One region of the Nocardioides panacihumi genome, then DNA from elsewhere that is predicted to be linked to it. Evidence: riboswitches for the same ligand, from Rfam matches in the RefSeq annotation. Region 1 holds a riboswitch; the other holds the start of a gene.
What was found. A riboswitch is a leader RNA that binds a small molecule or an ion and turns the genes downstream of it on or off. The one in region 1 is predicted to bind cyclic di-AMP.
Positions count from the first base shown of each region.

Region 1 (3,398 bases):
GTTGGTGGCTGCCTTCGTGGCCGCGTGGGTGACCTCGTGGCTGAGCACGATCTGCGCGCCCTGGTCGTCGAGCGTGCCCATCACCTCAGGGTTCACGAAGACGTGGACCGGGGCGTCCGAGGCCATCGAGCCGTCGACGCTCGCCGTGACCGCAGCGACGCCGGCGTACGTCCCCGGAGCGGCGCCGAGGGCGGCGTCGAGCTCCGCCTCGGAGCGCGGCACCTCGACGACGAGCGGGCCGGCCCAACCCTTGACGACGCGGGCGACCACCGGGACGGCCCGTGCGGCCAAGGTCGCGTAGCGGTCGACCGCGGCCGCGTCGGCTCCAAGGGTCAGCACACCGGCTCCGGACCGCACGCGCAGCGCCTCGGTGAGCCACAGCGGGCTGCGCTGCCCGCCTCCGCCGATGCCCGTGATGCGGACGGCGTCCTGCCCACCGGAGGCGTTGGAGGCGGTGGACGCCGCAGTCGCGAATCCGACCTCGACCTCCTCGTGCACGGGCGAGGGGTCGTCGTGACCGAACCGCCAGGTCAGGTCGACGGCGGCCGTCCAGCGGCCGTCCTTCGCGACGGCGCCACCCTCGTCGACGTACCTCGCGGTGAAGTCGGTGACGCCGAGCGACTCCGCGTTCGTCACGACGGCGCCCAGGAGCGAGCGCGCACGATCGTCGGCCGCGAGGCCCTCGGCCGCGTGGGCGTCGCGCCGGGTCACCGCTTGCTGCAGGTCGTCCAAGGTCCCGGCGGCGAGGTCGGGCCTGGCTGACGCGTACGCCGGCCGCCCGGGCGAGGCGACGTACGTGTCCGGCCTGAGGGCCAGCCAGGCCAGCGTCCCGACGGCGAGGCAGAGAAATCCGACAAGGCCGGCCACCCACCAACGTGGGCGACCGGCCTTGTGCATGGTCGGTGGCGACTCAGCCAGGGCGGACCGCACCGGAGTACGGCATCGAGTGCAGCGGCGAGATCCGCACGCCCTCACTCGGGTTGGCGGCGTGGAGGACCATGCCGTTGCCGATGTAGATACCGACGTGGCTGATCGGGCTGTAGAAGAAGACCAGGTCGCCCGGCTGCAGGTCGCTCTCGGCGACGTGCGGGCCCGAGCTGTACTGCGCACGCGAGGAGTGCGGCAGGGAGACACCGGCGGCGCCCCACGCGCGCATGGTCAGACCGGAGCAGTCGAACGCGTTGTCGCCGGTGGCGCCCCAGACGTAGGCGTCGCCGAGCTGGGCCTTCGCGTAGGCGACGGCAGCAGCCGCCCGGCCGCTGGCGGGCACGTCGACGACCTGGTCCCGCGGGGTGTCGCGCGAGAGGAGCGCCTGACGCTGCGTGGCCTGGAGCTTCGACAGCAGCTGCTTCGCGTCGGCGAGCTTGGTCTCGACCGCCTTCTTGTCCGCGGCGAGCTTCTTCTCGGTCGCGGCGACGTCGGCCGTGCGCTGCTCGGTCGCCTTGCGACGCAGGCGCAGGGCGTCGAGCTGGGTCGAGTAGTCGTGGTACAGGCCGGCCTGGAGGCTGTCGTAGGCCGAGATCGTCGAGAGCTGCCCGAGGAAGGCCTTCGGGTCGTCGGAGACGAAGACCTGCCCGACGGCGGACAGGTTCGAGCCCTCGAACTGCTGCAGCATCGAGTCACGCAGCTGCTCGCGGACGGCCGCGAGTGCGGCGTCCTGGCGCTGCTGGTCGGCACGGAGGCTGGAGAGCTCCTGCTGGAGCCCGGCGAGCCGCAGGCGGGCCTCGTTGTAGTTCTCGGTCGCCTGGTCGGCGTCCTTGTAGAGGCCGTCGACGCGCGCCTGCACGTCCTTGATGTCTGGCTTCGCCTCGGCGGGCGTCGCTGCGGTCATCCCGAGGGTGCATGCGAGCCCAAAGCCCGCCACCACTGCGGTGACTCGTTTCCGACCGTTCAGCACGAGCGGGCGGTCTCCCTTGCTGTGTCGTACGCCTACCGGGTGAGCTGACGGATTCGGGCACGACTGGCCCTACCCCCGCTCCTCGCCGCCCCTGTCTCCAAGGGCCGCGCCTCGCGGGTGATTCACCCCAGATGACACCACCGTGGTGGTGCCGGTTGGTTCCCCGGCTCCCGACTGGCCCGAATCCAGTCGAAACTCAGCGCGATGCCCGAGCAGGTCGGTTGACCCACTTCCACGGGCATCTGAGTGGTGAACTCTAACCGCCTTCTGGGAGCGCGGCCAATCCACCCCCGGGGTGTGTTGTCGTCAATGCCGTCACTTCCGTCCCATCAGTCACATGGGTCACGCGGACTCGACCTCGCCGCCTGCCGTCGGGGTCACCATCCGAAGGGGCGGCACCAGTCCGCCTGCCGCCAGGACGTCGAGCGCGTGGCGCTCGTCGTCGTCGAACGCAAGCTCGGGCGGCGGCCCGAGCAGCACGGTCACCACGCAGTCGTGGCACGCCAGCCCGCGCACCATGCACGAGTCGCAGTCGATCCTTGTCGTCATGCCCATGAGGGTGGCACCCGGCACCGACAGTGGTGATCGGGCTCCGCCGAAGCGGGCCGGCTCAGCGCGTCGCACCGAGATTGTCGGAGGCGCCTCCTAACGTCACCGACATGAGCAGCGCCGTCCGGACCGAGCAGCCGCACTGGGAGGCCCAGCGCAGCTTCGACGAGCTCGGCCGGCCGCTGCGCGACATCACCTTCTGCGTCGTCGACCTCGAGACCACCGGCGGCTCGGCCGAGGGCGGCTCGATGATCACCGAGATCGGCGCGGTCAAGGTGCGGGGCGGCGAGCTCCTCGGCGAGTTCCAGACACTGGTCAACCCGCGCAGCGAGATCCCCGCCTTCATCGCCGTCCTCACCGGCATCAGCAACTCGATGGTCGCCGACGCACCGTCCATCGAGTCGGCCCTGCCCGCGTTCCTCGAGTTCGCCCAGGGATGCGTGCTCGTCGCGCACAACGCGCCGTTCGACGTCGGCTTCCTCAAGTTCTTCGCCGACCAGCAGGGGCGGCCGTGGCCGGCGTTCGAGGTGCTGGACACCGCGAGGCTCGCCCGCCGGGTCGTCACCCGCGACGACACACCGAACTGCAAGCTCTCCTCGCTCGCCCAGCTGTTCAACTCCCCGACCACGCCCAACCACCGAGCGCTGGCCGACGCCCGCGCGACCGTCGACGTGCTGCACGGACTGATGGAGCGACTGGGTGGTCTCGGCGTCCACACGCTCGAGGAGCTGCAGACCTTCTCGGGACGCGTGACCCCCGCCCAGCGCCGCAAGCGCCACCTCGCGGAGGCGCTCCCCCACGCTCCGGGCGTCTACCTGTTCGAGGACGAGCGACGCCGGGTGCTGTACGTCGGCACGTCCCGCGACCTGCGCACGCGGGTCCGCTCCTACTTCACCGCCTCGGAGACCCGCACCCGGATGGGCGAGATGGTCGGCATCGCCGAGCGGGTCAC
Region 1 covers NZ_BAAAPB010000002.1:402,399-405,796, forward strand. The annotation lists gene ABD205_RS11085 (hypothetical protein) at 1-867, opposite strand, end outside; gene ABD205_RS11090 (C40 family peptidase) at 911-1,831, opposite strand; cyclic di-AMP (ydaO/yuaA leader) riboswitch at 1,912-2,109, opposite strand; gene ABD205_RS11095 (hypothetical protein) at 2,240-2,446, opposite strand; gene ABD205_RS11100 (DEDD exonuclease domain-containing protein) at 2,557-3,398, shown strand, end outside.

Region 2 (3,398 bases), 420 kb from region 1:
CCGGGCCGACTGCGGTGACGCGCACGCCGTCCGCCGCGTGCTCCAGTGCCGCGTTCTTGGTCAGGCCGAGCAGCCCGTGCTTGGTGGTGACGTACGCCGACGAGCCGGCGATGCCGACCGAGCCCAGCACCGAGGCCATGTTGACGATGGCCCCGCCGCCGTTCGCGGTGATCGCCGGGATCTGCGCGCGCATCCCGTAGAAGACGCCGTTGAGGTTGACCTCGATGACCGAGCGCCAGGAGTCGATCGGGTATTCGCCGACCGGGGCGTTGGCGCCGCCGATGCCGGCGTTGTTGACCGCGATCCGCAGGGGAGCGAGCTCCTCGGCGGCCGCGACCGCCGCAACGGCGATCTCCGGGTCGGACGCGTCGCCCACGAACGCCTTCGCCGTGCCGCCCGCTTCGACGATCTCGGCGACGACGGCGTCGGCGCTCTCCTGGCGGACGTCATGCACGAGGACGGACGCCCCGTTGGCGGCGAGCAGGAGTGCGACGGCCCGGCCGATGCCGGACCCACCGCCGGTGACGATCGCTGAACGTCCTGCGACGTCGTAGGTGGCCATGATGATTCTCCTTCCAGTTATCCGACGTTTGTCGGATCTATAACCTACAAACGTCGGATAGGCTCGGAATCTTCCCCGGGCCACTCAGGAGGGATCGCCGATGGACGCACGGCAGGTGCGCACCCGCGCGCGGCTGTACGCCGCGGTGCTGGCAGCGGCGCGCGACACGCCTGTGGCCGATCTGAGCGTGACGTCGTTGGCTCGGGCGGCCGGCGTGCACCGCTCCACGTTCTACGAGCACGCGGCCTCTCCGGGAGACCTGCTCCGGCAGGCACTGCTCGCCGACCTCGACGCGCTGCGCGCCGACCTGCTCAGCGCTCCTGAGGCCGACACCGACGAGGCCGTGACGGAGGCGACCAGGCGCGTGCTGGAGCACGTGCGCGAGCACGCGCCGATCTACCGACGCGGCCTCGGGCCCGACAGCGGGCCGGGCGGCCTGGACGGGATGCTCGGCGATCACTTCCTCGAGTCCAGCCGGCAGCTGCTGCGCGCCGGCCGGCTGCACCTGCCGCTCGACGTCGAGGGGCTTCCGGACGACGTGGTGTCCGACATCGCCGCGCGGTACGTCGCACGGGCGACCGTCGGGGTGATCCAGGGCTGGCTGGACCTGCCGGGCGAGCCTGATGTCGCGGTCTTCCAGACCCTGTACGCCGCGCTGCTCCCCGCGTGGTGGGTGCAGCAGTAGCCGTCCTGCAGTAGATGTGATCGGGGCCATGCGTCAAGCGTGCCTCGGCGCGTCGGCGTGTGACGCTCGTCACCAAGACGGTAAAATCCGCGCCGACGAGTTGGGTCGAAGGTGCCTCCTGCCTACCTTCGAGTAGTTGCACCAGCAACAACCGGCTCCGGTACACGCCGAGTCCTGCCCCGTTGGGAGCCGGTTCGAGTGACCGAGCACTCAGGGGCAGGAGCGGGGGAACCACTTCTTCACTGCGGCAGATCCATGGCCGCTCGGGGTGAAGCCCGCACGCTGACGTCAGCGCGCGGGCCGGGCACCTTCTAGCCCGAATCCGACAGCTCACCTCGCAGGCGTGGGAAGGAAATCCACGCATGCCCAACAACAGATCACTGCGCCCTGCCGTCAGAGCGCTCCTCGCCGCCGCGACCCTGTCTGCCGGCGCCCTGGCCCTCCCGGCCGGCGCGAGTGCGGCCACGTCCACCCCGTCCGCGGTCGTCCCGGCCGCCTACGCCAACTCCCTCTCGCTCCAGCGCGTCGCTGCCCGTCATGAGGCGCGCGCCGAGCGGCAGCGCATCCGGCGTGAGCGTCGCCGCGAACACCTCCGTCAGGTCCGCAAGCACCGTCGCGAGATGCGCCGCCACCGGGCCGAGATCCGTGGCCGCGAGACGCTGCACGCCTTCAAGGTCGGCCTGGACCAGAAGGGCGACCCCTACGTCTGGGGCGCCACCGGCCCGAACGCGTTCGACTGCTCCGGCCTGACGTCGTACGCCTACCACCGGTCCGGTCTCAGCCTGCCGCGGACCGCGGCGGCCCAGTCCGGCGCCGTCCGCCACATCCCGCGCTCGCAGCTGCACCGCGGTGACCTGGTGTTCTTCAGCTCGGGCGGTCACGTCTACCACGTCGGTCTGTTCGCCGGCCGGGAGCACGGCACCGACTACGTGCTGCACGCTCCTCGCCCGGGCGAGAGCGTCCGCACCGAGGCCATCTGGACCAGCAGCTGGTTCGCCGGCACCGTCCGCTGACGCCGAGTCGGCGCATCCTTGCGTCTGTGAGGGGTCGAGTCGGCGCGTCCTCGCGTCTCTGCCGGCTGTGCGCCGGCTCTTCCGTAGGCCCCGTCCGGAACTTCCGGGCGGGGCCTTCGGGTATTTCGGGTCCTGTATTTCGGGTCCTGCCGCGGCGGGTCGATGTGTCTCGCGGGAGCGGGCTCTGCATGGTGGCGGGCCATTGGGGCACACCCTCAGGCAAGGAGGAGGACGACGTCGGCTGGCGCGTCAACGCTTGCATCCCGCGCTTAATGTATTGGGCGTTCGGAGGTCTCTATCAGCGGCTGGGTTGCGCGTTCCTGTGACGAGATGAGGGAGGCGGCCCCGGTCAGCTGGATTCATCGAGGAGACGGGAACTGGCATGACTCAAACGCGGGGATTCGTAGCGCCGACGGTGATCGTCGTGGCTCTCGTCGGGATCGGGTTGGTTGTCGCGACCATGCTCACACCGGTCGGCAAGAATCCGCTCGCAACGCAGCCTGCGAACGCTCAGCTGACGATCTGCGGGGCGCTGATCATGGGCACGGGATGCACCAGCCAGGCATCACAGATCAGGTGGGCGGGCATGCCCAAGGAGCAGACATCACCTCCCGCCCTCCCAGGGGACGACCCGAAGGGGACCGTCTACGTCTGTTGGACGAAGTACGAGATCAAGGACGCCGACACCAAGGCCGATTGCTACGCGGCTGTGGCTGAGTCGTATTGGACCGTGAAACAGGGTCGTCTGGATGCGAAGGCTGTTGCGAGTCAGCGAATCTCTTCGTCGGTCGCAGCCATCAGCAGCACGTACGCCGCCACGCACGCCTTCACGTCGAGCCAGGCATGCACGGTGAACTTCAACGTGCCCGTCAATGTCGGCATCATCAGCGCGAACGTCCCCGTCAAGGTCTGCAAGGGCTACAAGGTCACGCGGCCGGCCTACGGTACGACTGGTGCGACGTGGACCTCGACCAACGCCGCGACCCTGCGCGTTCTCCGCACCATGTACGCGGAAGAGGTGCCGGCCGGCAAGGTTCCGAAGTTCACGTACAACTTCACCATCCCGCAGTACACGAAGAAGTGGGATGAGGGGCTCGGGCGCTGGGAGTGGGTCTCTCACCTCGTCTTCCAGAACTTC
Region 2 covers NZ_BAAAPB010000002.1:826,838-830,235, reverse strand. The annotation lists gene ABD205_RS13210 (SDR family NAD(P)-dependent oxidoreductase) at 1-562, opposite strand, end outside; gene ABD205_RS13205 (TetR/AcrR family transcriptional regulator) at 663-1,247, shown strand; cyclic di-AMP (ydaO/yuaA leader) riboswitch at 1,438-1,606, shown strand; gene ABD205_RS13200 (C40 family peptidase) at 1,610-2,260, shown strand; gene ABD205_RS13195 (hypothetical protein) at 2,643-3,398, shown strand, end outside.
Region 2: it holds a riboswitch for cyclic di-AMP, as region 1 does, so the genes downstream of both, ABD205_RS13200 (C40 family peptidase) here and ABD205_RS11090 (C40 family peptidase) in region 1, are expected to answer to the same signal.